One region of the Bradyrhizobium sp. 62B genome, then DNA from elsewhere that is predicted to be linked to it. Evidence: predicted binding sites of a transcription regulator. Region 1 holds the regulator's gene; each other region holds the start of a gene.
What was found. The regulator HrcA, encoded in region 1, represses chaperone genes, less so after heat shock. The targets are predictions, from matches to a motif close to GTTAGCACTCNCNNNNNGNGAGTGCTAAC.

Region 1 (7,023 bases):
CGGGCACGGTGCGACAGGCCGAGACCGAGCGGCGGCAGGCCGTGCTTCTCGATGCTCTCCATCTCGCCGAAGGTGCGGTCGTGGCCGTCGGGCAAGAACATCGGATCGTAGCCGAAGCCGGCGGTGCCCCGCGGCGGCCAGACCAGCGTGCCGTCGACGCGCGCCTCGACCTCTTCGAGATGATCGTCCGGCCAGGCCACGCAGAGTGCCGAGACGAAATGTGCCTTGCGCGTGTCCGGTGTGGTGGCGCCGCGCTCCTGCAGCAGGCGCTCGATCTGCGCCATCGCGGCGTTGAAGTCCTTGGAGGGACCGGCCCAGCGCGCGCTGTAGATGCCGGGCGCACCGTCGAGCGCGTCGACCACGATGCCGGAATCGTCGGCGAAAGCGGGAAGCCTGGTCGCCTGCGCCGCCGCGATCGCCTTGATCGCGGCATTGCTGCGGAAATCGTTGCCGGTCTCCTCCGGCTCGGCGAGGCCGAGCTCACCGGCCGACACCGCCTCGACGCCGTGGGGCGCGAGCAGCTCCCGCATCTCGGCAAGCTTGCCGGGATTGTGGGTGGCGATGACCAGCTTTCCGGTGATTCGGCGGTGCATGGCTTATTGACTACGCCACGGCCAGTTTCTGCAAGTCCACCAGACGCGCGATGCCTTTCTGCGCCAGGGCCATCAGCTTCAGGAACTCGTCCTGCGTGAACGGTTCGCGTTCCGCGGTGCCCTGCACCTCGATGATGCGGCCATCGCCGGTCATGACGAAATTGGCGTCGGTCTGGGCTTCCGAATCCTCGGCATAGTCGAGATCAAGCACCGGCGTGCCGTTATAGATACCGCAGGAGATCGCGGCGACGTTGTCGCGCATGACATTGGCCTTGATCATGTTGCGCGCCTTCATCCAGTTGATGCAATCGGCGAGGGCGACCCAGGCGCCGGTGATCGAGGCGGTGCGCGTGCCGCCGTCGGCCTGCAGCACGTCGCAATCGACCGTGATCTGGCGCTCGCCGAGTGCTTCGAGGTCGACGATGGTGCGGAGCGAGCGGCCGATCAGGCGCTGGATCTCGACGGTACGGCCGCTCTGCTTGCCGGCGGCGGCCTCGCGGCGGGTGCGTTCGGAGGTTGCGCGCGGCAGCATGCCGTATTCGGCGGTGACCCAGCCGCGGCCCTGGCCCTTCAGCCACGGCGGCAGGCGGTCTTCCAGCGTGGCGGTGACGAGCACATGGGTGTCGCCGAACTTCACCAGGCACGAGCCTTCCGCATATTTGACCACGCCGCGCTCCAGCGTCACGGGGCGCAATTCGTCGGGCGCACGGCGGCTTGGCCGCATGGGAAATCCTCCAAAACTCACGGGATAAGGCTGTTGGCGGTGCTTGTAGGTGGGGTGAGGGTGGGCGGCAAGGGCTTATTCATCCCCCGATTTCTCCCTCGATTCCTCTCTCGATTCCTGCCCTGATTCCGGGTCCGCAAACGCCACGCTTGTCAGACGCCTCGGGGATAGACAAATTATGAGTATCTGAGAGGAGTTACCGTCTGTGGCCCATCACGATCCGATCCATCTGATCGCGCCGCGCGCAGGCCTTGCCCAGCTCAACGAGCGTTCCCGCGACATTTTTCGTCAAATTGTCGAAAGTTATCTCGCGACCGGTGAGCCCGTGGGCTCGCGCAATATCTCGCGCCTGATCGCGATGCCGCTGTCGCCGGCCTCGGTCCGCAACGTCATGGCCGACCTGGAACAGCTCGGCCTGATCTATGCGCCGCACACCTCCGCCGGCCGGCTGCCGACGGAACTCGGCCTGCGTTTCTTCGTCGACGCCCTGATGCAGGTCGGCGACCTCAACGAGGCCGAACGGCAGTCGATCCAGAGCCAGCTCACATCCGTCGGCCAGGCCCACTCGGTCGAGGCCGCGCTGGACCAGGCGCTGACGCGGCTGTCCGGCTTGACCCGGGCCGCCGCGGTGGTGCTGACGCCAAAATCCAATGCGCGGCTGAAGCACATCGAATTCGTCCGTCTGGAACCGGAGAAAGCGCTGGTCATCCTCGTCGGTGAGGACGGCCAGGTCGAGAACCGCGTGCTGACGCTGCCGCCCGGAGTTCCCTCCTCGGCGATCACCGAAGCCGGCAATTTCCTCAATGCGCGAATCCGCGGCCGGACCCTGGCGGAAGCGCGGCTTGAGCTCGAGACGGCCTTGGGCGAGGCCCGCGCCGAGCTCGATCAGCTGGCACAGAAGGTGATTTCCGCCGGGATCGCCAGCTGGTCCGGCGGCGAGAACGAGGACCGCCAGCTCATCGTGCGCGGCCACGCCAATCTGCTGGAGGATTTGCACGCGCTGGAGGATCTGGAGCGGGTCCGCCTGCTGTTCGACGACCTCGAGACCAAGCGCGGCGTGATCGATCTGCTCGGCCGGGCCGAGACGGCCGAGGGCGTGCGCATCTTCATCGGCAGCGAGAACAAGCTGTTTTCGCTGTCGGGGTCTTCCACCATCATCTCGCCCTATCGGGATGCCGCCGGCCACATCGTCGGTGTCCTGGGCGTGATCGGGCCGACGCGGCTGAATTATGCCCGCGTGATCCCGACCGTGGACTACGCCGCTCGCATCGTCAGCCGCCTATTGGGGGGCTGATCGGGTTCGATCCGATCACGGCCGCTTGATTTTCGCGGCTCAAAGCACGATATCCGGGCCAACAATCCCTGGAAACGAGTTCGAGATAAGAGCCGATGACCGATCGAGACCGGCAACCCGAAGACGCGGCCGCGCCGACTGGCGAGCCCGTGGTGTCGAAGCCCTACATCATGCCCGACGATCCCGAGCCAGGCTCGGTCGAGACCTTGCAGAAGGAAGTCGCCGAGGCGCGCGATCGCACGCTGCGGACGCTGGCCGAGATGGAGAATTTGCGCAAGCGCACCACCAAGGAAGTCGCCGACGCCCGCCTCTACGGCATTACCGGCTTTGCCCGCGATGTGCTCGACATCGCCGACAATCTCCAGCGCGCGCTCGATGCCGTTCCACCCGAGGCTCGCGCCGCCGCCGATCCCGGCCTGATCTCGCTGATCGAGGGCGTCGAGCTCACCGAGCGGTCGCTGCTCAACGCGCTGGAAAAGCACGGCGTGAAGAAGCTCGATCCGCAGGGCCAGAAGTTCGACCCGAATTTCCACCAGGCGATGTACGAAGTGCCCGATCCGTCGGTGCCCTCTGGCACCGTGGTCCAGATCATGCAGGCCGGCTACACCATCGGCGATCGCGTGCTGCGTCCGGCCTTGGTCGGCGTCGCCAAAGGCGGTGCGAAGCCCGCGCCCGCCGCGAACAACAACGAATCGAGCGGCGCGCCGAACTGAGTTGGGTTGTCATTCCGGGGCGATGCGCAGCATCGAACTCCGGTGCGCACTGCGCACCGGAGGATCTCGAGATTCCGGGTTCGGCTCTTCGAGCCGCCCCGGAATGACGACGCGAAACGCCTACGCTCCCATCGCGATATCCGCAGACTGAATCCGCTTCACGCCGGCCTTGGCCATGTCGGCCCAGGCCTTCGCGAGCGAGCCCTGCGTGTCGATGCCGCGGCAGGCATCTTCAACCACATAGACCTCGAAGCCCGCCTTGCGCGCGTCGAGCGCCGTCCAGGCCACGCAGAAATCCGTCGCCAGGCCAGCGACGAAGACGCGCTTGATCTTGCGCCCCTTCAAATATCCGGCGAGGCCGGTCGAGGTCTTGCCGTCGGCTTCGAGGAAGGCCGAATAGCTGTCGACGTCCTTGTGAAAGCCCTTGCGGATGATGAGCTCGGCGTGCGGGATCGCAAGGTCCTTGGACAGCGCCGCGCCGTCGGTGCCCTGCACGCAATGATCAGGCCACAGCACCTGCTTGCCGTAGGGAAGGTCGACGGTCTCGAACGGCTTCTTGCCGGAGTGGACTGAGGCAAACGAGACGTGGCCCGGCGTGTGCCAGTCCTGCGTCATCACCACGTTCGCAAACGCCTTCGAGATCTTGTTGATGACGGGCACCACCTGCTCGCCCTCCTTCACGGCGAGGCTGCCGCCCGGCAGGAAGCAGTTCTGCACGTCGATCACGAGCAGCGCGGAGCCATCGTCCGGTTTGATCGATGCCGCTGCAAGCAGTGCGGTCGGCGCGAGAGTCGCCAGCGCCGTCGTTCCAAGCATTGCCAAAACTTGTCGTCGATCCAGCATTGTTCGCCTCCCCTCAGGATGATCCAACGGAGCGAAGCCTAGTTCTGCGCGGCAGCGAACAGAAGCCCGAAAATGCAGCCGGTGTTGGTGAGGGGTTGGGCTGCCAGCCCCAACCTCGCTGTCGACCCTGCGAATGCGGGGGATGACAGCGAGTGTTTTGCGCGGCCTTCGCGCTTCAGCCCTTCGGCTGGATCCCGTCGCGCACGGCGCGGAAGCGGGTGAAGGCAGCTTGCCACTGGTCGCGGGGAGCGCTGGCGATGATGCGCAGCGAAGCGCCGCCGCTCGAGAAGCGGATCCACTGCACCACGGTCACCTGCGTCTTGTCCTTGCCGCTGACGCCGTCGATCCGGGTCTCGAAGCCCTGCTGGCCGTTGATGCGGATCGGCTCCGACATCGTGACCCGGGATTCGCGCACGCCGGGGATCTGGAGCGCAGCCTCCTGGGCGAAGCGGGCGCGATCGTCGGCGGCTTGCGGGGTGGCGCCGATCACGCCGAGGATCATGAACGGCTTCGACTCATAGCCGGTGCTCTCGTCGCCGTCGGCCAGGATGATGCTGCTGCCCGGCGCCAGCGTGCGGATGTCCTTGAAGTCGGCGAGATCGGTGATCTTGAACGGCATCAGCGCGATCTGCTCTTCGGCCGAGACCTGTTTGCGCGTGGTGGCGCTCGCGAACATCTGGCGCACCGCCTCGTCGGTGTAGATCTTGGTCGCGTTCTCGGGGACCTGCACCGCGACATAACCGGAGAAGCCGGCGCCCGGCACGATCATCGAATAGCGCTTAACCGGGGTGTCGCCGGCCTTGCCGCTTTCGGTGGTGAAATAGGCCAGACCCGCGGGGGTCTCGACCTTGTCCTGCTTGACGCCGTTCGTGCCGGCCGGATTGGCATTGAAGGCGCTCACGACCTCGCCATAGGCCGCCGGCGGCAGCTCGGTGATCAGCACCTTGACGCTGCCATCCTCGCTCTCGAAGCCCGGAAAGGTCTTTGCGGTGTTGAGGCCGACCAGCGGCACCATGCCGAGGCGCAGGCCGGGTGGAAACACGGCGTCGGCGGCGAGGGCCGGAAGCGCGGAGGCGGCGAGAAGGGCGAGCGCGGCGAGGGGGCGGATCAGCTTCATGGGCACTCTGATTGGTTCACATTGAGGCCGTTCGATGGTCGGCCACCGGGCCGCTTTGTCGCGCGGAGCAGCTGTGGCGGCTGCCCGGCCGGCCCGCCTTTTACCGGGTTTGGGCCCGAGGCAACAGGGCGGGCGGGGCTCGCGGTAGCGGGGGCTTGCTGATGCCTGAACCTGTTAATAATTCCTCACCCGCAAGGGCGGTGGAGCCCGGATATGATCTTCCAAAACGCAATGTTTTCACGGCTCAAACTTGCGTTCGGTCCTTGCGGGCCCCTCCCCCCCTCCTATATGAGCCTCAACCATCGCAATATCGCGAATGTTTGATCTTAGGGGGTTTCGGTTCGGGTGCCTTCTGGGCCCAGCCAACCTGCCGCAAAAAGAAGGATATCAGGACCATGGGAAAGGTCATTGGGATCGACCTCGGCACCACGAATTCGTGCGTCGCCGTGATGGATGGCAAAAACGCCAAAGTCATCGAGAATTCCGAAGGCATGCGCACGACGCCTTCGATCGTCGCCGTCACGGACGACGGTGAGCGCCTCGTCGGCCAGCCGGCCAAGCGCCAGGCCGTCACCAATCCCGAGCGCACCTTCTTCGCAGTGAAGCGCCTCATCGGCCGCCGCTACGACGACCCGATGGTCGAGAAGGACAAGAAGCTCGTCCCCTACAAGATCGTGAAGGCGTCCAACGGCGATGCCTGGGTCGAGGCCGACGGCCAGACCTACTCGCCCTCACAGGTCTCGGCGTTCATCTTGCAGAAGATGAAGGAGACCGCGGAAGCCCATCTCGGCCAGAAGGTCGATCAGGCCGTCATCACCGTTCCCGCCTACTTCAACGACGCCCAGCGTCAGGCGACCAAGGACGCCGGCAAGATCGCGGGCCTCGAAGTGCTGCGCATCATCAACGAGCCGACTGCGGCCGCGCTCGCCTACGGTCTCGACAAGACCAAGACCGGCACGATCGCGGTGTACGATCTCGGCGGCGGCACGTTCGATATCTCGATCCTCGAGATCGGCGACGGCGTGTTCGAGGTGAAGTCGACCAACGGCGACACCTTCCTCGGCGGCGAAGACTTCGACATGCGCCTGGTCGGCTATCTCGCCGACGAATTCCAGAAGGAGCAGGGCATCAACCTGCGCAACGACAAGCTCGCGTTGCAGCGCCTGAAGGAAGCCGCTGAAAAGGCCAAGATCGAGCTGTCCTCGACGACGCAGACCGAGATCAACCTGCCGTTCATCACCGCAGACCAGACCGGTCCGAAGCATCTGACGATGAAGCTCACCCGCGCCAAGTTCGAGGCGCTGGTCGACGACCTCGTCCAGAAGACGGTCGAGCCCTGCCGCAAGGCGCTGAAGGATGCCGGCGTCACTGCCGGTGAGATCGGCGAAGTCGTTCTGGTCGGCGGCATGTCGCGCATGCCGAAGGTCCAGGAAGTCGTCAAGCAGCTGTTCGGCAAGGAGCCGCACAAGGGCGTCAACCCGGACGAAGTCGTGGCGATCGGCGCTGCGATCCAGGCCGGCGTGCTTCAGGGCGACGTCAAGGACGTGCTGCTGCTCGACGTGACCCCGCTGTCCCTGGGCATCGAGACGCTGGGTGGCGTGTTCACCCGCATCATCGACCGCAACACCACGATCCCGACCAAGAAGAGCCAGGTGTTCTCGACCGCCGAGGACAACCAGAACGCGGTCACCATCCGCGTCTTCCAGGGCGAGCGTGAAATGGCGGCCGACAACAAGATG
Region 2 (7,023 bases), 990 kb from region 1:
CACGCCTATCTCGCGAGCGACGCCTTCCCGCGTCTGCTGGCGGACAGTGGCGCCACGCTGGGGTGAAAACGGCGGACAGCAAGCCGCAGAGGCAGCTTGTCGCATACCGAAATTTAATCCGGCCGGCACTGTTGGGGCCACAATGGAACCCTACATCTGCCTCGCGCTTGTTTTGCGCGAGGGAGATTGATCATGACGCCGCAGGAACGCCAGCTCGTCGACGACCTGTTCGACCGGCTTTCGAAACTGGAAAATGCACCGCGCGATCCCGACGCGATCGCCGCGATCTCCGATGGGCTGCGCAAGGCGCCCGGCGCGGTCTATGCGCTGGTCCAGACCACGCTGTTGCAGGACGAGGCATTGAAGCGCGCCCATAACCGCATCCAGGAGCTGGAGGCGGCCCATGCACCCGAGCAGGCGCAGTCCGGCGGCTTCCTCGACACCATGCGTGACACGCTGTTCGGCGGAGGCCCCTCGCGCGGCTCGGTTCCGAACGTGCCGCCGCGTGAGCAGCGGCCGGTCTGGAACACCGGCGGAGCGATGCAGCAGGGCCAGCCGGGCTACGGCGCACCGCCGCCTTATGGACAGGCCTACGGCCAAGGTCCGGGCCAGGGTTATGGCGCTCCGCCGGTCGGCGGTGGCGGCGGCTCGTTCCTCGGCACGGCGGCGGCGGCCGCGGCCGGCGTCGTCGGCGGCTCGCTGTTGCTCTCCAGCATCCGCGGCATGATGGGCGGATCGCACCAGCAAGGTTTCGGCGATAGCGCTGCGCTCGGTGACCGCGGCGCTGGTGGAAGCCCCTGGGGCGGCAGCGACCAGTCCGGCGGCTCGCTCGCGCGCGATGCCGGTCTCGACGACATCGGCTCGAACCGCGATTCCCGCCAGGGCTTCTTCGACCAGGCGTCGAACGATCGGAGCAATGACGACAACGATCAGAACTACGAAGACAATCGTGACGACGGCAATGTGGACATGGCCGACGACAGCGATTTCGGCGGCGACGACGATGGCGGCAGCGACTACGCGTGAGGCCAGTCCGAACCTTTGCAAACGAGAACGGCCGCCCTTGAGGCGGCCGTTCTATTTGCATCGTTCTGCGCTGAATTCTTCCTTCTCCCCTTGTGGGAGAAGGTGGCGCGAAGCGCCGGATGAGGGGTATCTATCCACGAACTCAAATCGTGAGAGTGGGACTCGCGGATAGATACCCCTCACCCGGCTTCGCCTACGGCGAAGCCACCCTCTCCCACAAGGGGAGAGGGTAAAGACGAATCACATCACCACGACCTTGGTGCCGACATTGACACGGCCATAGAGGTCGATGACGTCCTCGTTGCGCATGCGGATGCAGCCGGAGGAAACGTTGGTGCCGATGGTCCAGGGCTCGTTGGAGCCGTGGATGCGATAGAGCGTCGAGCCCAGATACATCGCGCGGGCGCCGAGCGGGTTCTCGGGGCCGCCTTCCATGTGCCGGGGCAAATCGGGGCGACGGGCGATCATCTCCGCCGGCGGCGTCCAGTCCGGCCATTCGCGCTTGGCCGTGATCGACTTCACGCCTGACCAGGTGAAACCGGAGCGCCCGACACCGATGCCGTAGCGCATCGCCCGACCGTTACCCTCGACGAGATAGAGGAACTTGTTCGGGGTATCGACCACGATCGTGCCGGGAGTTTCCTTGCCGCTATAGTCAACGAGTTGTTTCTCGAATTTCGGATCGAACTGACGCTGCCGCGGATCGACCGCGTCCTGCTGCAGCGCGCCTTGCTGATATCCGCCTTGCTGATATCCGCCCTGCATCTGCGGCTCGCCCATCGGCGGCAGACGGCGCTGATCGTAATAACCCGGCTGCTGCTGATACACCGGCCGCTCGGGCGCGTAGGCCGGACCGCGGCCGGGACCATCGCCGAACAGGAACTCGATGAAGCCGCCGCCCATGTTGGCATTGGAGGCGACGCGCACCGGCGCCGGCGGCACCTGCGGCGCATAGAGCACCGCGGGCGGATCGTTCGGCACGGTGTTGTCAAACGCGCTGGCGTCGTTCGCGCCGGCAATGAAGGTGCAAGCGCTGGCGAGCAGCGCGACAGGCATTTTCTTGAACATCGACGTACTCTGTACTGTTTCGTCTAGATCACATGCGTCGTGGAAGGCGCCTGGCTGATCCGCCGCCGCGACGTGGTCAATAAAAAGCAAAAGCCGTTTTGTTTGGTAAACGGAACGCGGGTTTGGATTCACCACGTCGTCAGGCGCACGGCAATTTGGCGATCAGCGTTTATTTTCGATGAACGCGGCGCGGCCATGGTTAATCGCTTCTTTGCACGGCGTCGCGCGAGCCCGCACAACAGTTCCTGCTGTGAACTTCGTGTTAAATCGCTTCTGTCTACAAAGACGCGTGAGTGAGGTGGGGGGAGTATCCTGATGGCTGTTCACCGCAAACGTTTTCGCGTTGAGGATATCGCTGGTGGCGAGATGCCGATTTTGGACGTAACTGAAGAGGCAATCCCGATGCATAGCGAGATCATGGCCGAGCTACGTGCGATCCGCGCCCAGATGGCGAAGGGCGTCGTGGCGGCACCGCTGTCCGGCAGCGCGGCCATGGCGGCGATCGATGCCTCCACCGCCCACGAGCTTTCCGAAGCCCGCACCATGCTCGAGACCTATCGGGCGCAGATCGAACAGTGCGAGAAGCTGAAGGTCGAACTCGACCTCATCCACGACGCCATCGATCGCACCAAGCGCGAGATCGCGACGCTGCACGGCAAGAGCTTCGACGGCGGCGAGATGGCCAAGGTCAATGGCGAGCTCGGCGCGGTGGTCGGCGGTACCGAGCAGGCGACCCAGCAGATCCTCGAAGCCGCGGAATCGATCGACCAGGCCGCCAGCGCGATGTCCAAGGTGGATTCGATCGACCAGCAGAAGCGGCTCGCCGACGACATCCAGGAACGCGTCATCTCGATCTTCGAAGCCTGCAACTTCCAGGACCTGACCGGCCAGCGCATCAGCAAGGTCATGACCACGATGAAGTTCATCGAGCAGCATATCAATGCGATGATGGACATCTGGGGCGGCGTCGACGCCATCAAGTCGCATGTGCCGGCCCCAGTCGACAATCGCACCGAGGACGAAAAGCTCCTCAACGGTCCGAAGCTCTCCGGCGACGTCGGCCACGCCTCGCAGGACGACATCGACGCGCTGTTCGACTGAACGGACGCGGACCCACGGAAAAAACAAAACGCCGGCGCGAGCCGGCGTTTTTTGTTTTGGCTGTATCACCAGCAACATCCCCCCTCTCACACAAGAGGAGAGGGGAAGAGCAAATCACGCTCTCGGCGCGCAGCGGACGTAGACCATGTTGCCGTAGCGGGTGGCGGCGTCCTTGTCGATGAAGCGGGTGATCAGGACGCGGCCGTCGAAGGAGACGATTTCGCGGTCCTGCTCGCCGGGGGTGGGTCCCGCCGGTCCGATGTAGTTCTTGCCGCTCGGCGAGCCCTTCAGCCGCAGCTCCTGCGGCGTCGCCTGGTCGGCCAGATGCATGATCACGCCGCCGGAGGAACCGGCGGTGATCACGTAAGGGTTCTTGCACTGGGCCCGGGCGGCCGCCTCGGTGCGGGCGCGGTCGGCCGGGTTCTGGAACGAGGCCAGGCCCCAGCGGCCCACGATCTCGTCGGCGCGAATGGTCGCAGGCATTTCGGGAGCAACGCCCGGCTCGGCGTCGGGCGGCGGCGAGGACGACGAGAAGGACGGCAGGCTCATGCCGCCGCCGCAGGCGCCCAGCAGCAGCGCCAGACAAGAGGCGGCCGCCAGATTGGCAACCGTGCGCGCGTGAGCTGAACTGATCATGGCATTCCCCCGGACAAAACCATGGCCGCACCCCTCCCGCAGCCAAGCGCAAAAAAGCTGCCGGAGCAATGACGTCCTTTGATACGTCTGCGCCCCGAACAAGTTTCCAATGCCAACATCCTATATCCGCCTCAACAACCGCTTAACCACCTTTGCTTGACAGGATCGCGGCCAAGCCATATTTCCGGGCCCACTATTAGCACTCGGAAAGCCCGATTGCTAAGCGCGCCGTTCGATCCTCGGGATAGGGGCCGGACGGAAGCGCCGCCCCACCCACTTCCACACCTTCCGAAGCGAGCCTCCAAAGGGAAACGTCATGGCTAAATCCAAATTTCGTCCGCTGCATGACCGTGTCGTGGTCAAACGTATCGACGCCGAGGAAAAGACCAAGGGCGGCATCATCATTCCCGACACCGCCAAGGAAAAGCCGTCCCAGGGCGAAATCGTCGCCGTCGGCCCCGGCGGCCGTGACGAGGCCGGCAAGCTGGTCCCCATCGACCTCAAGGTCGGCGACCGCGTGCTGTTCGGCAAGTGGTCGGGCACCGAGGTCAAGATCGACAACGAAGACCTCCTGATCATGAAGGAGTCGGACATCATGGGCGTTCTGGCCTAAGGCCATCCGCCTGAACAGCCGCTGAATGTGATGCCCGGATCCAGGCGGTCCGGGCATCCATCATTCCGCCCGACAGCACAAAACAAGACACATCACGAAACACGAGGGACTGCAGACATGGCTGCCAAAGACGTCAAGTTTTCCGGGGACGCGCGCGAACGCATGCTGCGCGGCGTCGACATTCTCGCCAACGCCGTCAAGGTGACGCTCGGCCCGAAGGGCCGCAACGTCGTCATCGAGAAATCGTTCGGCGCGCCCCGCATCACCAAGGACGGCGTCACCGTCGCCAAGGAGATCGAGCTCGAGGACAAGTTCGAGAACATGGGCGCCCAGATGGTGCGTGAGGTCGCCTCCAAGACCAACGACCTCGCCGGCGACGGCACCACCACCGCGACCGTGCTGGCCCAGGCCATCGTGCGCGAGGGCGCCAAGGCGGTTGCCGCCGGCATGAACCCGATGGACCTCAAGCGCGGCATCGACAGCGCCGTGGCAGCCGTCATCAAGGACATCGAGAAGCGCGCCAAGCCGGTCGCCGCCTCCTCCGAGGTCGCCCAGGTCGGCACCATCTCGGCCAATGGCGATGCCGCCATCGGCAAGATGATCGCCCAGGCGATGCAGAAGGTCGGCAACGAGGGCGTCATCACCGTCGAAGAGAACAAGTCGCTCGACACCGAAGTCGACATCGTCGAGGGCATGAAGTTCGACCGCGGCTATCTCAGCCCCTACTTCGTCACCAACCCCGAGAAGATGACCGCCGAACTCGAGGACGCCTACATCCTCCTGCACGAGAAGAAGCTCTCGGGCCTGCAGGCCATGCTGCCGGTGCTGGAAGCCGTGGTGCAGTCGGGCAAGCCGCTCGTCATCATCGCGGAGGACGTCGAGGGCGAGGCGCTGGCCACCCTGGTCGTCAACCGGCTCCGTGGCGGCCTGAAGGTGGCCGCGGTGAAGGCGCCGGGCTTCGGTGATCGCCGCAAAGCCATGCTCGAGGACCTCGCGATCCTCACTGGCGGCCAGCTCATCTCCGAAGACCTCGGCATGAAGCTCGAGAACGTCACGGTCAAGATGCTGGGCCGCGCCGGCAAGGTCGTGATCGACAAGGAGAACACCACGATCGTCAAGGGTGCCGGCAAGAAGCCGGAGATCGAGGCCCGCGTCGGCCAGATCAAGGCCCAGATCGAGGAGACCACCTCGGACTATGACCGCGAGAAGCTCCAGGAGCGCCTCGCCAAGCTCGCGGGCGGCGTCGCGGTGATCCGCGTCGGCGGCGCGACCGAGATCGAGGTCAAGGAGAAGAAGGACCGCGTCGAGGACGCGCTCAACGCCACCCGCGCCGCGGTGCAGGAAGGCATCGTCCCCGGCGGCGGCGTCGCGCTGCTCCGCGCCAAGAAGGCGGTCGGCCGTCTCAGCAACGCCAATGCCGACGTCCAGGCCGGCATCAACATCGTGCTGAAGGCGCTGGAAGCTCCGATCCGCCAGATCTCCGAGAACGCCGGCGTGGAAGGCTCGATCGTGGTCGGCAAGATCCTGGAGAACAAGTCCGAGACCTTCGGCTTCGATGCCCAGAACGAGGACTATGTCGACATGGTCGAGAAGGGCATCATCGACCCGGCCAAGGTGGTGCGCACCGCGCTGCAGGACGCCGCCTCGATCGCCGGTCTGCTGGTGACCACCGAGGCCATGGTCGCCGAGTCGCCGAAGAAGGAAGCCGCGCCCGCCATGCCCGCCGGCGGCGGTATGGGCGGCTTCTGAGGCCGACTTCACCTGACACGATTGCGAAGGCCGCCTCCGGGCGGCCTTCTTTTTGGGAACGATGGGGACCGCTTTCCAATTCAATCCACGGCCAAAACCCACTACGGTGGCGCCGATTCTATTGTTTGAGCATGATCTTTTCGGAAAACCGCTTCACACTTTTCCGGATCATGCTCGTTGCTCGAGGATGTCGTCGATGCGCGCGCTTCTGGTTTGTTCGACAGCCCTGTTGGCGGTTCTGCTGGCAGTTTCACCGGAGGTCGCCTCCGCCCAGATGAAGCTGTCGCCCAAGGCCACGGCGCCCGGTGGCGTGGAGACGCGCTATTTCACCTCGATCGACGGGCTGATGGACGGCAATGCCGACGTGATCCTGAAGGAGACGCGCCAGGGCAAGACGGTCACGGCGGCGGTACTCGACGTCTGTTACCCCATCGCGAAGAATTCCGACCGCAAGGACCGCTTCGTCGTCAATCTTCAGGTCACGGGCCAGAACCTGACCGGCACCACGCAGAGCGTCGGCGAGAAGGCGCCCGTCAGCGTCAAGCTGCTGCGCAAGCAGAGCGGCGACACCTTCGAGTTTCGCGGCCAGATCAGCATCGGCCAGGTGGTGACCGAGGTCACCTCGCCCGACAATTCCGATCTCAGCGAGAAGGAATTTCAGGACAATCAGACCTCCGACGACGGCATCACGCCGCAGCCGAAGGATTTCACCGACGTCTCGCCGGAGGCGATTGCGGTCAAGGTGAAGCTCGACGCTGCAACCGACTTCCTGAAGAGCCTGAAGGGCCAGGACGTCGAGGTGACGCTGGCGAGCCTCAATGTCGGCTGCG
Region 3 (7,023 bases), on a different replicon from region 1:
AGGTCCGCCGGCGGCGCTGTTTTACGCCTCGCGCGATCGGCGCGGCGAACATCCGGCGCGGCATCTTCAGAACTTCGCCGGCATCCTTCAAGCCGATGCCTATAGCGGGTTCAATGCGCTCTTCGATCCCGGGCGCAAGGCGTCGCCGGCCACGCCTGCCTTCTGCTGGGCGCACGGCCGGAGGGCTTTCTTCGAACTGGCCGATATCGCCCAGAACGCGCGCCGTGGACGGTCGGCGACGGCGATCTCGCCCCTTGCACTGGAAGCGGTCCGTCGGATTGACCAGCTGTTTGAGATCGAGCGCGATATCTATGGGCTGAGCGCCGAGGAGCGGCTGCGGGTCCGCCAGGTGAGAAGCGCGCCGCTGCTGACCGATTTTGAGGCTTGGCTGCGGGCGGAATGTGCTCGGCTCTCGCGTTCGTCCAACGTCATCAAGCCGATTAGCTATCTGCTCAACCGGTGGGATGGCTTTGCCCGCTTTGCCCATGATGGAAGGATTTGCCTGACCAACAATGCCGCAGAGCGAGCGCTGCGCGGTTTTGCTCTTGGAAGAAAGGCATGGTTGTTCGCCGGCTCGGATCGCGGTGCCGAGCGGGCCGCCGTGATGGCGACGCTCATCATGACGGCGCGTCTCAACAACATCGACCCGAAAGCCTGGCTCGCCGACGTCTTTGCGCGCATCGCCGACATGCCGCAAAGCCGGCTGCACGAGTTGCTGCCGTGGAATTGGACGCCTCCCACGTCGACGTCCTCCGCTCAGGCGGCGTAGCCGTGCACGTCAACAAAGTTCATTCCGTCTTCACAATCGGTCGCGTTGCAAAGGACCTCGGCGAAGACGAGGACTGGCTCTGGGACGTGGCCAACGGAATGGATCCGGAGGACGGCGTCATCTGGGTTTACGGCATAGGTGACGAAGGCGTCATGGCGTTCACCGACTTCGGCATCGAAAACCTGATGGAGCTCATCAGGATGCACAAGGAAAACCCCGAACCCCTCAAGCGGTGAAATCGGGGATCCACTGTCCGCGGCCTAGCTCGGATGGATACAAAAGTGGCAGAGCCGCATTCGCCAAGCAGGCGCGGGTTCGGTTCAAATCCGAATAAGCGAGCTGTCTCGATCAGTGATGCAACGGCATTGACCCATGCATAACTTGAGTCGCGGGAGGTCGTACGTGTCTCCCGGCGCAATGCCGAGGATATCCACCTTGCGGTCCTTGGGCAGGTTTAAGCCCCCTGGCGTGTTCAGGACCTGCTTCCATTCGATTTGCTGGCCAGCGGCCTCCAGCGGCCACAACGCCGCGAGCCCAACATGCGCAGTTCATCGCCTTATGACGGCAGTCTCTACACAAAGTCCGGTGGACGGAAGTACCTGACACCGCCCGAACATGCACGATTCATCGAGCGGGCCGCGACCTGGCCCCGCCCGGAGGTCGGGACGTTCTGTCTCCTTCCCGCAAATGCCGGGTGCAGGATATCGGAGGCCCTTTCTGTCATCGCGTCCTCAGTGGGGCGCGAGACCGGATACGTTGCCGTCCGCTTGCTCAAGAAGCGCAAGAAGACTGTCGTCCGCGAGATTCCGTTGGGCTGGGAGCACGGGCAGTTCGACGACGCCACGATCAACGAGCCCATCGAGATCGGTCTCGACGACAGCCGTGTGGTCCACCCGGCAACAAATGGAGCAGCCGGCGTGGCGCCTTCGCTACTACCGCGCAAGTGCCGTTAAGGCGGTGAACGCGGCGTACCTGGCGCTCGCCGCGTTCGGCACGCATCGGGTGTCGCTCGACAAATTGATTGAAACGATGCCGCAGACTGGTGCCGATATGCAAGCGAACTACCGCGAGACCTCGCGGCGAGGGCGGGCCATGAACGTTCCGGAATGCTGAGATGATATTTAGTGTGATTTCCGCGACCAACAAACACGCTTATGCGAACCGGCGGGTGCCGGCCGCTCCAATGCACCTACGATGCCGGAAGAGGTGCGGTCGGTATTGGCTGATCTGACCTGCAGCAGATCACACCGCCTACGGCGGGAGGTTCTAGAAGGTTGGCCAATCGCGAGGCGAAGTGCCAATTTTCATGCTGCAGACACTTGCCCCCGCAAATTTCTTCCCTACTTCACTTCCACCTGCGCTGGCACTCGCGGGAATCAACTGCTAACACCCTCAAAACACCAACCCGAGCAAATACTTAGGAGAACTGCATGAAATTCCGTCCGCTTCACGACCGCGTCGTGGTCAAGCGCATCGACGCAGAAGAGAAGACCGCTGGCGGCATCATCATTCCCGACACTGCCAAGGAAAAGCCCTCCCAGGGCGAAGTCGTCGCCGTCGGCCCCGGTGGCCGCGACGAAGCCGGCAAGCTGATCCCGATCGACCTGAAGGTCGGCGACCGCGTGCTGTTCGGCAAGTGGTCCGGCACCGAGGTCAAGATCGACGGCCAGGACCTGCTGATCATGAAGGAGAGCGACGTGATGGGCGTTCTCGAAGTCAGCGAGTCCAAGAAGAAGGCGGCTTAAGAGCCCCTCTCCTCCCTCCAGTCAAACTCACCTAAGGAAAACTCCAGATGGCAGCCAAAGAAGTCAAATTCTCGGTTGAAGCGCGCGACAAGATGCTGCGCGGCGTCGACATCCTCGCCAACGCGGTGAAGGTCACGCTCGGTCCGAAGGGCCGCAACGTCGTGCTCGACAAGTCATTCGGCGCTCCCCGCATCACCAAGGACGGCGTCACCGTCGCCAAGGAGATCGAGCTCGAGGACAAGTTCGAGAACATGGGCGCGCAGATGGTGCGCGAAGTTGCCTCCAAGTCCGCTGACGCGGCCGGCGATGGCACCACCACCGCGACCGTGCTCGCGGCCGCGATCGTGAAGGAAGGCGCCAAGTCGGTCGCCGCCGGCATGAACCCGATGGACCTCAAGCGCGGTATCGACCTCGCGGTCGAAGCCGTGGTGGCGGACCTCGAGAAAAACTCGAAGAAGGTCACCTCGAACGACGAAATCGCCCAGGTCGGCACCATTTCCGCCAACGGCGACGCCGAGATCGGCAAGTTCCTCTCCGACGCCATGAAGAAGGTCGGCAACGAGGGCGTCATCACCGTCGAGGAAGCCAAGTCGCTCGAGACCGAGCTCGACGTCGTCGAGGGCATGCAGTTCGACCGCGGCTACATCTCGCCCTACTTCGTCACCAACGCCGACAAGATGCGCGTTGAGATGGACGACGCCTACATCCTGATCAACGAGAAGAAGCTCTCCTCGCTGAACGAGCTGCTGCCGCTGCTCGAGGCCGTGGTGCAGACTGGCAAGCCGCTGGTCATCGTCGCCGAGGACGTCGAAGGCGAAGCGCTCGCGACCCTGGTCGTGAACCGCCTGCGCGGCGGCCTGAAGGTGGCGGCCGTCAAGGCTCCGGGCTTCGGCGATCGCCGCAAGGCCATGCTGCAGGACATCGCGATCCTGACCGGCGGCCAGGCGATCTCGGAAGATCTCGGCATCAAGCTCGAGAACGTCACGCTCAACATGCTCGGTCGCGCCAAGAAGGTGATGATCGACAAGGAGAACACCACGATCGTCAACGGCGCCGGCAAGAAGGCCGACATCGAGGCGCGCGTGGCCCAGATCAAGGCGCAGATCGAGGAGACCACCTCGGACTACGACCGTGAGAAGCTCCAGGAGCGTCTCGCCAAGCTCGCGGGCGGCGTCGCGGTGATCCGCGTCGGCGGCGCGACCGAGGTCGAGGTGAAGGAGCGCAAGGATCGCGTTGATGATGCGATGCATGCGACCCGCGCGGCCGTGGAAGAAGGCATCGTTCCGGGCGGCGGCGTCGCCCTGCTCCGTGCCTCCGAGCAGCTCAAGGGCCTGCGCACCAAGAACGACGACCAGAAGACCGGTGTCGAGATCGTGCGCAAGGCGCTGTCGGCGCCCGCTCGCCAGATCGCGATCAACGCCGGTGAAGACGGTTCGGTGATCATCGGCAAGATCCTGGAGAAGGACCAGTACGCCTACGGCTTCGACAGCCAGACCGGCGAATACGGCAACCTGGTCTCCAAAGGCATCATCGACCCGACCAAGGTGGTCCGTACCGCGATCCAGAACGCAGCCTCCGTTGCAGCGCTCCTGATCACCACCGAAGCCATGGTCGCCGAGCTGCCGAAGAAGGCCGCTGCCGGCCCCGCAATGCCCCCCGCCGGCGGCATGGGCGGCATGGACTTCTAACGACTAGTCGTTCCGGACGCGGTGCAGCGCGCAAGCGGTGTACCGCGTCCGGGATCTCGCTGAGCGAAATCCAACAGCGCAAACCCGGGCAGCAATGCCGGGGTTACTCTCTTTTTGGGCGTGGACCGTCTAAACGGCCGGCACGATTGGTTCCGTTGCGCATTGCCTTCGTGCCTTGGCTGATCGTCAGATCAGGTTTTCGTTTACCCACACGGCAGGTCGCACATGAGAAACGTTAGCGTCATAATTCTCGGACCTGAGCATTTTCGTTTAGACTCGCGGACGCATGGTCGCGCGGCTTATAGAGCTATGCTCGATCGCGGCGCAGCATTATCGAGGCATATCACTCGGCCAAAATTCGTGGGCGCTGGCGGCGACGAGATGCCGACGACACGGGCTGATACCGCAACAAGTGTTTACCTGGCGCCGGCAACAAAAGCGGACGATCCGCAGTTTGTACCGGCGGTGGTAGACGCCATGGCGCCAGCCGTGGCTGCGCGCCATGACGTAAAGACAGCGATGCAAGGCCAAGACAGATGCCCGGGCATCGCCGTTGCGATGCCGGGCTCATCGAGATCGAAGCCGAGGACGTCACCATCGGGACCGGCCGTGGCGCGAACGTGGCGATGCTTGCCCCCATTGTCCATGCTCTGAAAGCCAGCCGGTGATCGGCCCGGCCGGAAACATCCGGGTAATGGTGGTCACAAGCCGGTGGACTTCCGCAAGGGAATGGAGAGGCCTGCTTTGTTGGTACGCGAGCACATGAAGCCGATCCGTTCTCGGGTGCTGTTTATGTGTTCCGAGCCAAGCGGGCGGACCGGATCAAGCTTATCTTCTGGGATGGTACGGGTTTGTGCCTGTTCGCCAAGGGGCTTGAGGAAGGCGTCTTCTGCTGGCCGAAGATCGAGAATGGTATTATGCGTTTGTCGGCAGCGGAGTTGTCGGCCCTGCTCGAAGGGCTTAATTGGCGGAGTGTCCACGAGGCACGGGAGACAGTCGTCCCCACGCAAGCCGGATAATTGCAGCGCTGCGGCGAATGAATCAGGCGCCTTGAGGTCGTTGCAAAACGACGGCGCATACGATCTAATCTGTGGGTGTCACCGCTCATTAGCCCGTACGCAATGCTGGCCTGACGTTTCTTGAGGTGCTGTCGCCTTCGCGCCCAGTCTGTCAGCCAAGGCCTCGTCAAATTGAACCTCAACATCAAACCTGCGACCACGACGGCCCGAGCCGCTGGGCCAAAGAGACACTTACCTAGACTAGCCCGCATTTCTCACACGGCCGATAGCTGTGCGACGGAGGATAGAAGGTCTAGCGAAGGTGATGAGGAGCCGTTGCGCTGGAGGCGCGGGTGGCGATTTGGCTTTGAGTGTCTCCTTTGGACCTGTTGGTGATGCCGCCGATTGAGCGCGTCGCAGCTTCGCGTGTCAGGTGGGTGCGGCGCGGGCCTTGGCGGTTTCGGCCAGGCGGCGGGCCACGTGTCCCCATTCCTGGGCGGCTGGGCAGGCCGAAGCCATGGCGATTTTGATGCGGCGGACGCTGATGCGCACCAGTGCGCCGATCTTGAGGAGCTTGAGGCGGATGGTGCCACAGGTGGCGTCGGCAAAAGTGGTTTCGGCAAGGCCGATGCGCCGCAGAGCACAGATCAGCACATAGGCCATTACGGCGAACCACAGCCGCAGTTGGTTGGCGCGCATGGTCGCCGCCGACGTCCGGTCGGCATAGAGGTCGAGCTGGCACTCCTTGATGCGGTTTTCCATGTCGCCGCGGGCGCAGTAAATGTCTTCGTAGAGCTGTCGCGCGCCCGCCTCGGCCCGCTTGAGCGAGGTCACGACGAAGCGCGGATTGGCTTCGCCTTTTGTCCACTCCGCCTTGGCGACGACGCGGCGCCTTCGGCTCCAGGTGCCGAGCGTGCTCCATTGGAAGTCCTTGAAGCGGCGCGCCGGTCGGTCGGTCTTCTCGGCCGCAGCGCGAGCCGTGGCAAGCTCCTCTTCGATCATGGCGACCAGGCGCGTGTTGCGGGCGAGCCCGAACAGGTAGTCCACGCGGTTCTGCTCGCACCACGCCATCAGCGCCTCGCGCGCAAAGCCTGAGTCCGCCCGCAGCAGGATGCGCACGAACGGCCAGCGGGCGCGGATCTGCCGGACAATCCGCTCGACCTCCGCGACGCTGCCCGCGCTGGCGTCGATATCGGAGGGTCGCAGCTTGGCTGCCAACAGATGCCGGCCACAGAACACGTACAGCGGCAGATAGCAGTAGCAGTCGTAGTAGCCGTGGAAGAAGCGTCCCTCCTGATGGCCGTGTAGCGGGTCGTCGGTGGCGTCAAGATCGAGGATGATCTGCGCCGGCGGTCGCTCGTGGGCCTCCAGGAACAGCATCACCGGCAGCGCCTCGATCGCCGCCGCGTCATAGGCAATCTTGTGATAGCGCGAAGGCTCGCTGCGGCTCAGCTCCAGCCGGTTCAGCGTCGACTTGCCGGCCACCGGTGCGCAGTCCTGCCGCCGGGCCGCAAGCTTGCCCGCCAGCACCGCCATCAGCGGATCGTGCCGCAGTTCATCATGGTCGTTGAGATCTTCGTAGCCGAGCGCAATGCCAAAGACCCGCTGTCCGATCAACGTCGACCGCATGCTCGATCAGGTCCGCGCGGCGATGATCGCGAAAGCAAGCTGCAAAGCGCCCCACCAGATCGATCGCTCGATCGGTGGCGCCCAGAAGCAGCGCTCCAGCATCCGACGTCACCAGCCCAGCATCAAAGGCCGCTTCCACAGCCCGGCCTTCCACCACTCCAAAGTCAAAACGTTCTGCGCTACACTCTGTCGGC
Region 4 (7,023 bases), 2.8 Mb from region 1:
CAGGTTCAACATAGCCCCTGGGCGGCCTGCCGATATGCAGGGATATTGCAGCGGATGGCTGCGATATTGCAGGCCTGTCGCGATCGATATAGCTTCACCCGATGAACTGGGACGATCTCCGCATCATCGCCGCCGTCAGGGACGAGGGCACCTATGCCAGCGCCAGCGCACGCCTGCGCATCGACGAGACCACGGTCGGGCGGCGGTTGTCGCGCATCGAGCGTGCGTTGGGTTTGCGCCTGTTCGAGGCTGCCGACGGCGTTCGCAGGCCGACACGGCAATGCGAGGCGGTGCTGGCGCATGTCGAGGCGATGGCCGCGCATGCGGCCGAGATCGATCGCCTCAGCGAGGGCGTGGAGGGTCCCGTGGGACGCCTGCGCATCGCATCCACCAACACGGTCGCCGAGCAGGTGCTGTCGCCGCGTGCGAGCGATTTCCTGCGCGCCAATCCCGGTCTGATGCTGCAGTTCCTCACCTCAAGTGAGAACGTCAAGTTCTCGCGGTGGGAAGCCGATCTCGCGATCCGCCTGCGCAAGCCCGACAAGGGCGACTTCGCAATCTCGAGGCTCGGCGACATCAAGCTTTACTATTTCGAACCTGTTGCGAGCGATGGCGAGCCGATGCTCTGCACCTATCCGGATGAGTTGGGTGCCATTCCCGAGATGCAGTTCCTGCGGACCAGGAAAATCCGCGTGCGCTGCGTCACCGACAACGTTCGCGTCATCCGCAATTTGATCCGCGCCCACCAAGCCGCCGGCGTGCTGCCCGAATATAGTTGTGGGGATCTGCTCGCCGACCGCGGCCTGCGAGTCACGCTGCTGCCGAAACGGCGCGATGTCTGGCTGTTGGTGCAGAATCACCTGAAGCGCGACGCGGCGACGCGCGTGACGATCGACTGGGTCAGGCACTGCTTCAAGGACGTCCCGCAGGTCTGATCATGGGCGGCGTTCATGGCCTTCGCATTGAACGCAGTCCGCGCGATGTGCGACCAAAATCACGGAGCCGGGATTGCGCGCGCGCCAAGGTTGCGTAATCTCGTGATGAGACCTGACCGGGGCAAGCGCATGACCACTCTTTCCGAAACGATCCGGTCCTCGAGGGCGCAATCGCGGGAATGGAAGGCCATTCTCATCCTGATCCTGCTGGTCCCGGTGCTGTGGTCGCCGCTGATCCTGTTTCGCTTCGTCCTGTACCAGCCGTTCAGCATCCCCTCCAGCTCGATGGCGCCAACGCTCATGGTCGGCGACTACGTCTTCGCCGTGAAATATGCCTACGGCTACGGCCGCTATTCCATCCCGTTCGCGCCGTCCTGGATCTCGGGCCGCATCCTCGCCGCCGACCCCGAACACGGCGACATCATCGTGTTCCGGACGGCGAAGGACGGTTCGGTCGACTACGTCAAGCGCGTGGTCGGCCTGCCCGGCGACCGCATCCAGATGCGGGGAGGGGCGCTCATTCTCAACGACCACCCGGTGACGCGCGTCGGGCTCGCGGACGCGCTCGCCGACAACGCCTGCGGAGTGGATGGCGGCGTCAAGGTCCATCGCTGGCGCGAGACGCTGCCGAACGGCGCCTCGTACATCACCAACGACTGCATCGACAACGGCTTCCTCGACAACACCAACGTTGTCACGGTGCCACCGGGCCATGTCTTCGTGCTCGGCGACAACCGCGACAATTCCACCGACAGCCGCATGATGTCGAGCTTCGGCTTCGTGCCGATGGACAATCTGATCGGCAAGGTGACGCGGATCTTCTGGTCTCTCGACGAAGACGGCGAGCCCCACATGGAGCGGCTGGGCAAGGTGAGGTGAGGGGCTGTCATTCCGGGCTCGCGACTTCGTCGCGCCCCGGAATGACCGATCCTGTTGCTTTTACGTGTGACGTGCTAAACAAAAACCCCGGCATCGCTGCCGGGGTTTCGTCGTTCTTGAGAGGTCGTTGGACTTAGAAGTCCATGCCGCCCATGCCGCCGCCGGGGGGCATTGCCGGGCCGGCGCCGCCCTTCTTGGGCAGCTCGGCGACCATGGCTTCCGTGGTGATCAGCAGGGCCGCAACCGAGGCTGCGTTCTGGATCGCGGTACGGACCACCTTGGTCGGGTCGATGATGCCCTTCTTGACGAGGTCGGCATATTCGCCGGTCTGGGAGTCGAAGCCGTAATTGTAGGTCTTGTTCTCCAGGATCTTGCCGACGATCACCGAGCCGTCTTCACCGGCGTTGATCGCGATCTGGCGAGCGGGAGCCGACAGCGCCTTGCGCACGATCTCGACGCCGGTCTTTTGGTCGTCGTTCTTGGTGCGCAGGCCCTTGAGCTGCTCGGAGGCACGGAGCAGGGCGACGCCGCCGCCCGGGACGATGCCTTCTTCCACAGCCGCGCGGGTCGCATGCATCGCGTCATCAACGCGATCCTTGCGCTCCTTCACCTCGACCTCGGTCGCGCCGCCGACGCGGATCACCGCGACGCCGCCGGCGAGCTTGGCCAGACGCTCCTGGAGCTTCTCACGGTCGTAGTCCGAGGTGGTTTCCTCGATCTGCGCCTTGATCTGGGCCACGCGCGCCTCGATGTCGGCCTTCTTGCCGGCGCCGTTGACGATCGTGGTGTTCTCCTTGTCGATCATCACCTTCTTGGCGCGACCGAGCATGTTGAGCGTGACGTTCTCGAGCTTGATGCCGAGGTCTTCCGAGATCGCCTGGCCGCCGGTCAGGATCGCGATGTCCTGCAGCATGGCCTTGCGGCGATCGCCGAAGCCCGGAGCCTTGACGGCCGCGACCTTGAGGCCGCCGCGCAGACGGTTCACGACCAGGGTCGCGAGCGCTTCGCCTTCGACGTCTTCGGCGACGATGACCAGCGGCTTGCCGGTCTGCACCACGGCCTCGAGCAGCGGGAGCAGCTCGTTCAGCGAGGAGAGCTTCTTCTCGTTGATGAGGATGTAGGCATCGTCCATCTCAACGCGCATCTTGTCGGCGTTGGTGACGAAGTAGGGCGAGATGTAGCCGCGGTCGAACTGCATGCCCTCGACGACGTCGAGTTCGGTCTCGAGCGACTTGGCTTCCTCGACGGTGATGACACCCTCGTTGCCGACCTTCTTCATGGCGTCGGAGAGGAACTTGCCGATCTCCTGGTCGCCGTTCGCCGAGATGGTGCCGACCTGGGCGATCTCGTCGTTCGAGGTGACCTTCTTGGAGTTCTTGACGAGGTCGGCGACCACGGCTTCCACGGCCAGGTCGATACCACGCTTGAGGTCCATCGGGTTCATGCCGGCGGCAACCGACTTGGCGCCTTCGCGCACGATTGCCTGGGCCAGCACGGTGGCGGTGGTGGTGCCGTCGCCGGCCGCGTCAGCGGACTTGGAGGCGACTTCGCGCACCATCTGCGCGCCCATGTTCTCGAACTTGTCCTCGAGCTCGATCTCCTTGGCGACGGTGACGCCGTCCTTGGTGATGCGGGGAGCGCCGAACGACTTGTCGAGGACGACGTTGCGGCCCTTCGGACCGAGCGTGACCTTCACTGCGTTGGCAAGGATGTCGACGCCGCGCAGCATCTTGTCGCGCGCATCAACCGAGAATTTGACTTCTTTGGCTGCCATCTGGATTTTTCCTTGAGGTATTGATTGGAGGGAAAGAGGGGCTCTTAGGCCGCCTTCTTCTTGGAAGCGGGGACGTCGAGGACGCCCATGATGTCGCTTTCCTTCATGATCAGCAGGTCGACGTTGTCGATCTTGACCTCGGTGCCGGACCACTTGCCGAACAGCACGCGGTCGCCGACCTTCAGGTCGAGCGGGACCAGCTTGCCGGCTTCGTCGCGGCCACCGGGGCCGACGGCGACGACTTCGCCCTGGGAGGGCTTTTCCTTGGCAGTGTCGGGAATGATGATGCCGCCAGCGGTCTTCTCTTCTGCGTCGATGCGCTTGACCACGACGCGGTCGTGAAGCGGACGGAATTTCATGCAGTCCTCCTAAGCATTTGCTCGGGTTGAGGTTTTGAGATTGTTAGCAATCGGTGCCCGCGAGTGCTAGCACGAGCAAGGCTGAAATAGGACAGGAATTTTGCGGGGGCAAGGGCTTCTAGCAGAAAATTTGGCGCTCTGAAGGCTGGGCTGCCAGAATGTCTTTCCATCGTTAACCGGGTTTAGGGACCGTATTAGCACGGTGCCGCATCTGCTGCTAACGCATTGAATTTCAACAGCTTGTTAAACTTTTGGGCTTGAGATGGATTGTCAGTTTGCGTCACATTTCTCTCATGTGAGCGCATCAGTACCGGGTGGCTCGTAAGGCGCACACCGACCAAGCCGCCCCTTGAATGCGCTCCTGCAAAGGAGGTTGGCATGGGCTTGCGGAGTGGGGTCGTTTCCGAGGATTTCCGGAAACAGATGCTGGGTTACGGGCTGACGACGGCGCAAATTCTCTACCGGATGCCGGATCATCCCTCGCTGCTCCAGACCTATGTCTGGCAGAACTACGACATGTTTCCGAAATTCCCGGCGCTGAAGGATTTCCTGGCATTCTGGCAGGAGAAGCTTGACGGCCCCCTCCATTCGGTCACCGTGGCGCATTCCAAGCTGATCAAGCCGGCCGAGCTGCGCGCCGTGGACGGCGTGTTCCGGCTGCATTGAGGACACCGGTCTCGTAGGGCGGGCAAATGCGCGCTCTTCGCGCGCCGTGCCCGCGCTTTTTCCGATCAGGTTAGAGATGCGTGGGCACGCTTCGCTTTGCCCGCCCTACGATATCTCGGTTGGAGCTGCGCCGTGCGAACGCGCTGTCGTCGCCCGAGGCGCGATCAGGCGCCACTGCTGCAATAGCGCTGCCACATCGCGCGATAGGCCTCGTCCACCGCTCGCCCGTAGGAGACGGGGTTGCCGGCGGCGGCAGTCCGGATCTTGTCGGGCAATGCGAGGCGCAACTTGTCGAGCTCGCCGATCTCCAGGGCGCGGCTCGTTGCGATGTCGATATAGGCCTCATTGCTGTCGGTGACCCAGTCGGGCAGGCCGAGCGCCGTGAGGATGGAGCCGGCGGCACGGCTGGGCAGGCTGTTGCCGAGCTTCGCGACCACAGGCACGCCCATCTGCAAGGCTTCCCATGTGCTGACGCCGCCGTTCTGCGGGAACGGGTCGAGACAGATATCGACACGATTGAACGATGCCAGATGTTCGCTTCGCAAGGTGGCGCCGAGCAGCTCGACGCGTTCGGCCGGAATTCCGCAAGCCTCGAACCGCGCCAGCAGATTTTCGCGGATCAGCCGGTCGTCCAGCGCGACATCCTTGATCAGCAGTCGCGAACCCGGCACGCGTTCGAGAATCCTGGACCAGACGTCCGCCGCCTCGTCCGAAATCTTGCTGATGCGGTTGAAGACGCCGAAGGTGACGAAGCCGTTCGAGATCGCCGGGGTTGGCGCCCGCGCAATCTCGGCCGGCAGTGGCGTCAGCGTCACGAAGCACGGCAGGTCGACGACCGTCTCCGCAAACAGATGCCGAACCTCGTGCGGAATCGCGACCGGGTCCGAAATCAAATAGTCGATCGTCGGCAGCCCGGTGCCCGTGCCGTGGCCCCAGCCGTGGACCTGGATCGGCGCCGGTTTGCGCGCAAACACGCCGAGGCGGTTCCCTCTGGTGTGGCCGGACAGATCGATCAGGATGTCGATGCCGTCGGCGCGGATCTCGTCGGCGAGGCGATCTTCGGTCCATTGCGAAGCGTCGCGCCAGCGATCGGCGATCTCCCGGAATTGGCTGGTCGTCGCATCCACTTTCGACGAGCAGGCGTAGCACACGATCTCGAACTGCGCCCGGTCATGGTGCTGAAGGACCGGCATGAAGATCAACGCGGCCGAATGCGCGTTGAAGTCCGACGAGACATAGCCGAGCACCAGGCGGCGATCCGGATCGCGATTGTTGTCATGCGGTCTCGGCGTCTCCAGGGCGATCTTCGCGCCGACGCGTTCCCACCACATCTGACGCGCCTGCTGATGCCGCTCGACGGTGGCGTCGCCGGCAAAGTCGAGCGTGAATATCTTGTTGGAGATCGCGCTCTGCAGGTCAGGCTGGATGTCGAGAGCCCTGTCGAAACTCGCGAGGGCCTCGTCGACCCGGCCAAGTCCGGCGAGGCAAAGGCCCAGCACCAAATGACCTTGAATGGAATCGGGAGCGATCGCCAGCGCCTGTTCGCAATCGCGCGATGCCTCGGCAATTTGCTGGACCTGGAGCAGGACACCGGCCCGCGCGAGCCACCCATTCGCGTCGTCGGGAGCCAGCGCGATGGCCTGATTGCCGTCCGCCAGGGCTTCGTCAAAACGCTGAAGCTCCCGTAACACAACGGCGCGGTTCGCGAGCGCCGCCGCATAGTCGGGCTTGATCGACAGCGCGCGGTTCAAGCTTGTGATCGCCTCGTCATAGTTGCGCTGACGGCAGAGCGCCCAACCGCGGCCGTTATGGGCTTCCGCAAGGTTCGGGTCGAGTGCGAGCGCCTTGTCGTAGCTGTGCAGCGCCTCGTCGTGAAGGTCGAGGGCCGCGCTCGCGTTGCCGAAATTGGAGAGCGTTACCGCGTGGTTGGGCCGCAAGGCGAGGGCTCTTCGATAGCTCGCGCGGGCCTCGTCGTGACGCCGCAATCCGTTGAGAGCGACGCCCAGGCTCATATGCGCATCGGCGGATCGCGGATCCGCGGCAACCGCGCGGCTCAGCAGGATTTCGGCTTGCTGATAGTTCTTGGCATCGGATTCCAGAATGCCGAGCATGTGCAGCGCGACGATTTGGTTGGGCGCGAGTTGCAGGGCTTTGCGGTAGGCAGCCTGGGCTTCCGGCAAAAGTCCCATCTTGTGCAGCTGGAGTGCATGGCTGAGCATCGGCAATACTTCGGCTTTTTGCCGTTTCTGAAGCCGGGCATTCTGAAATGCTCGCTGACCTACGCTGCTGCCCATGAATCAAGTCCCCCAGAATCTCACGGGCGAGATTAATTCAGCGGGGAAACGAATACGAGGCGACGGCCGCTCACGACGACAGCTTCGGACAAGCTACGACTCTGGTCGTGCTTCGG

Region 2: a site for HrcA is predicted at 4,027-4,055, ahead of groES (co-chaperone GroES). Genes of this name have one in related genera too.
Region 3: a site for HrcA is predicted at 2,129-2,157, ahead of ML401_RS34965 (co-chaperone GroES). Genes of this name have one in related genera too.
Region 4: a site for HrcA is predicted at 3,990-4,018, ahead of ML401_RS22330 (co-chaperone GroES). Genes of this name have one in related genera too.

The regions. Positions count from the first base shown of each region.
Region 1 is NZ_CP092841.2:164,304-171,326, reverse strand. Features, by position in the region: gene rdgB (RdgB/HAM1 family non-canonical purine NTP pyrophosphatase) at 1-593, opposite strand, end outside; gene rph (ribonuclease PH) at 604-1,317, opposite strand; gene hrcA (heat-inducible transcriptional repressor HrcA) at 1,523-2,611, shown strand; gene grpE (nucleotide exchange factor GrpE) at 2,707-3,324, shown strand; gene pncA (bifunctional nicotinamidase/pyrazinamidase) at 3,445-4,167, opposite strand; gene ML401_RS00775 (hypothetical protein) at 4,343-5,284, opposite strand; gene dnaK (molecular chaperone DnaK) at 5,680-7,023, shown strand, end outside.
Region 2 is NZ_CP092841.2:1,157,441-1,164,463, reverse strand. Features, by position in the region: gene ML401_RS05500 (ChbG/HpnK family deacetylase) at 1-66, shown strand, start outside; gene ML401_RS05495 (DUF2076 domain-containing protein) at 193-1,026, shown strand; gene ML401_RS05490 (L,D-transpeptidase) at 1,267-2,094, opposite strand; gene ML401_RS05485 (protein phosphatase CheZ) at 2,410-3,195, shown strand; gene ML401_RS05480 (hypothetical protein) at 3,310-3,831, opposite strand; gene groES (co-chaperone GroES) at 4,148-4,444, shown strand; gene groL (chaperonin GroEL) at 4,562-6,193, shown strand; gene ML401_RS05465 (hypothetical protein) at 6,390-7,023, shown strand, end outside.
Region 3 is NZ_CP092842.1:3,604-10,626, reverse strand. Features, by position in the region: gene ML401_RS34985 (IS66 family transposase) at 1-769, shown strand, start outside; gene ML401_RS34980 (hypothetical protein) at 772-1,005, shown strand; gene ML401_RS34975 (hypothetical protein) at 1,309-1,722, shown strand; partial or broken gene ML401_RS34970 (L-serine ammonia-lyase, iron-sulfur-dependent, subunit alpha) at 1,712-1,882, shown strand; gene ML401_RS34965 (co-chaperone GroES) at 2,200-2,514, shown strand; gene groL (chaperonin GroEL) at 2,562-4,202, shown strand; gene ML401_RS34955 (hypothetical protein) at 4,739-4,870, shown strand; gene tnpB (IS66 family insertion sequence element accessory protein TnpB) at 4,997-5,221, shown strand; partial or broken gene ML401_RS34945 (IS1380 family transposase) at 5,630-7,023, opposite strand, start outside.
Region 4 is NZ_CP092841.2:4,690,053-4,697,075, reverse strand. Features, by position in the region: gene ML401_RS22345 (LysR family transcriptional regulator) at 102-935, shown strand; gene lepB (signal peptidase I) at 1,065-1,814, shown strand; gene groL (chaperonin GroEL) at 1,948-3,588, opposite strand; gene ML401_RS22330 (co-chaperone GroES) at 3,633-3,947, opposite strand; gene ML401_RS22325 (usg protein) at 4,326-4,613, shown strand; gene ML401_RS22320 (glycosyltransferase family 41 protein) at 4,778-6,907, opposite strand.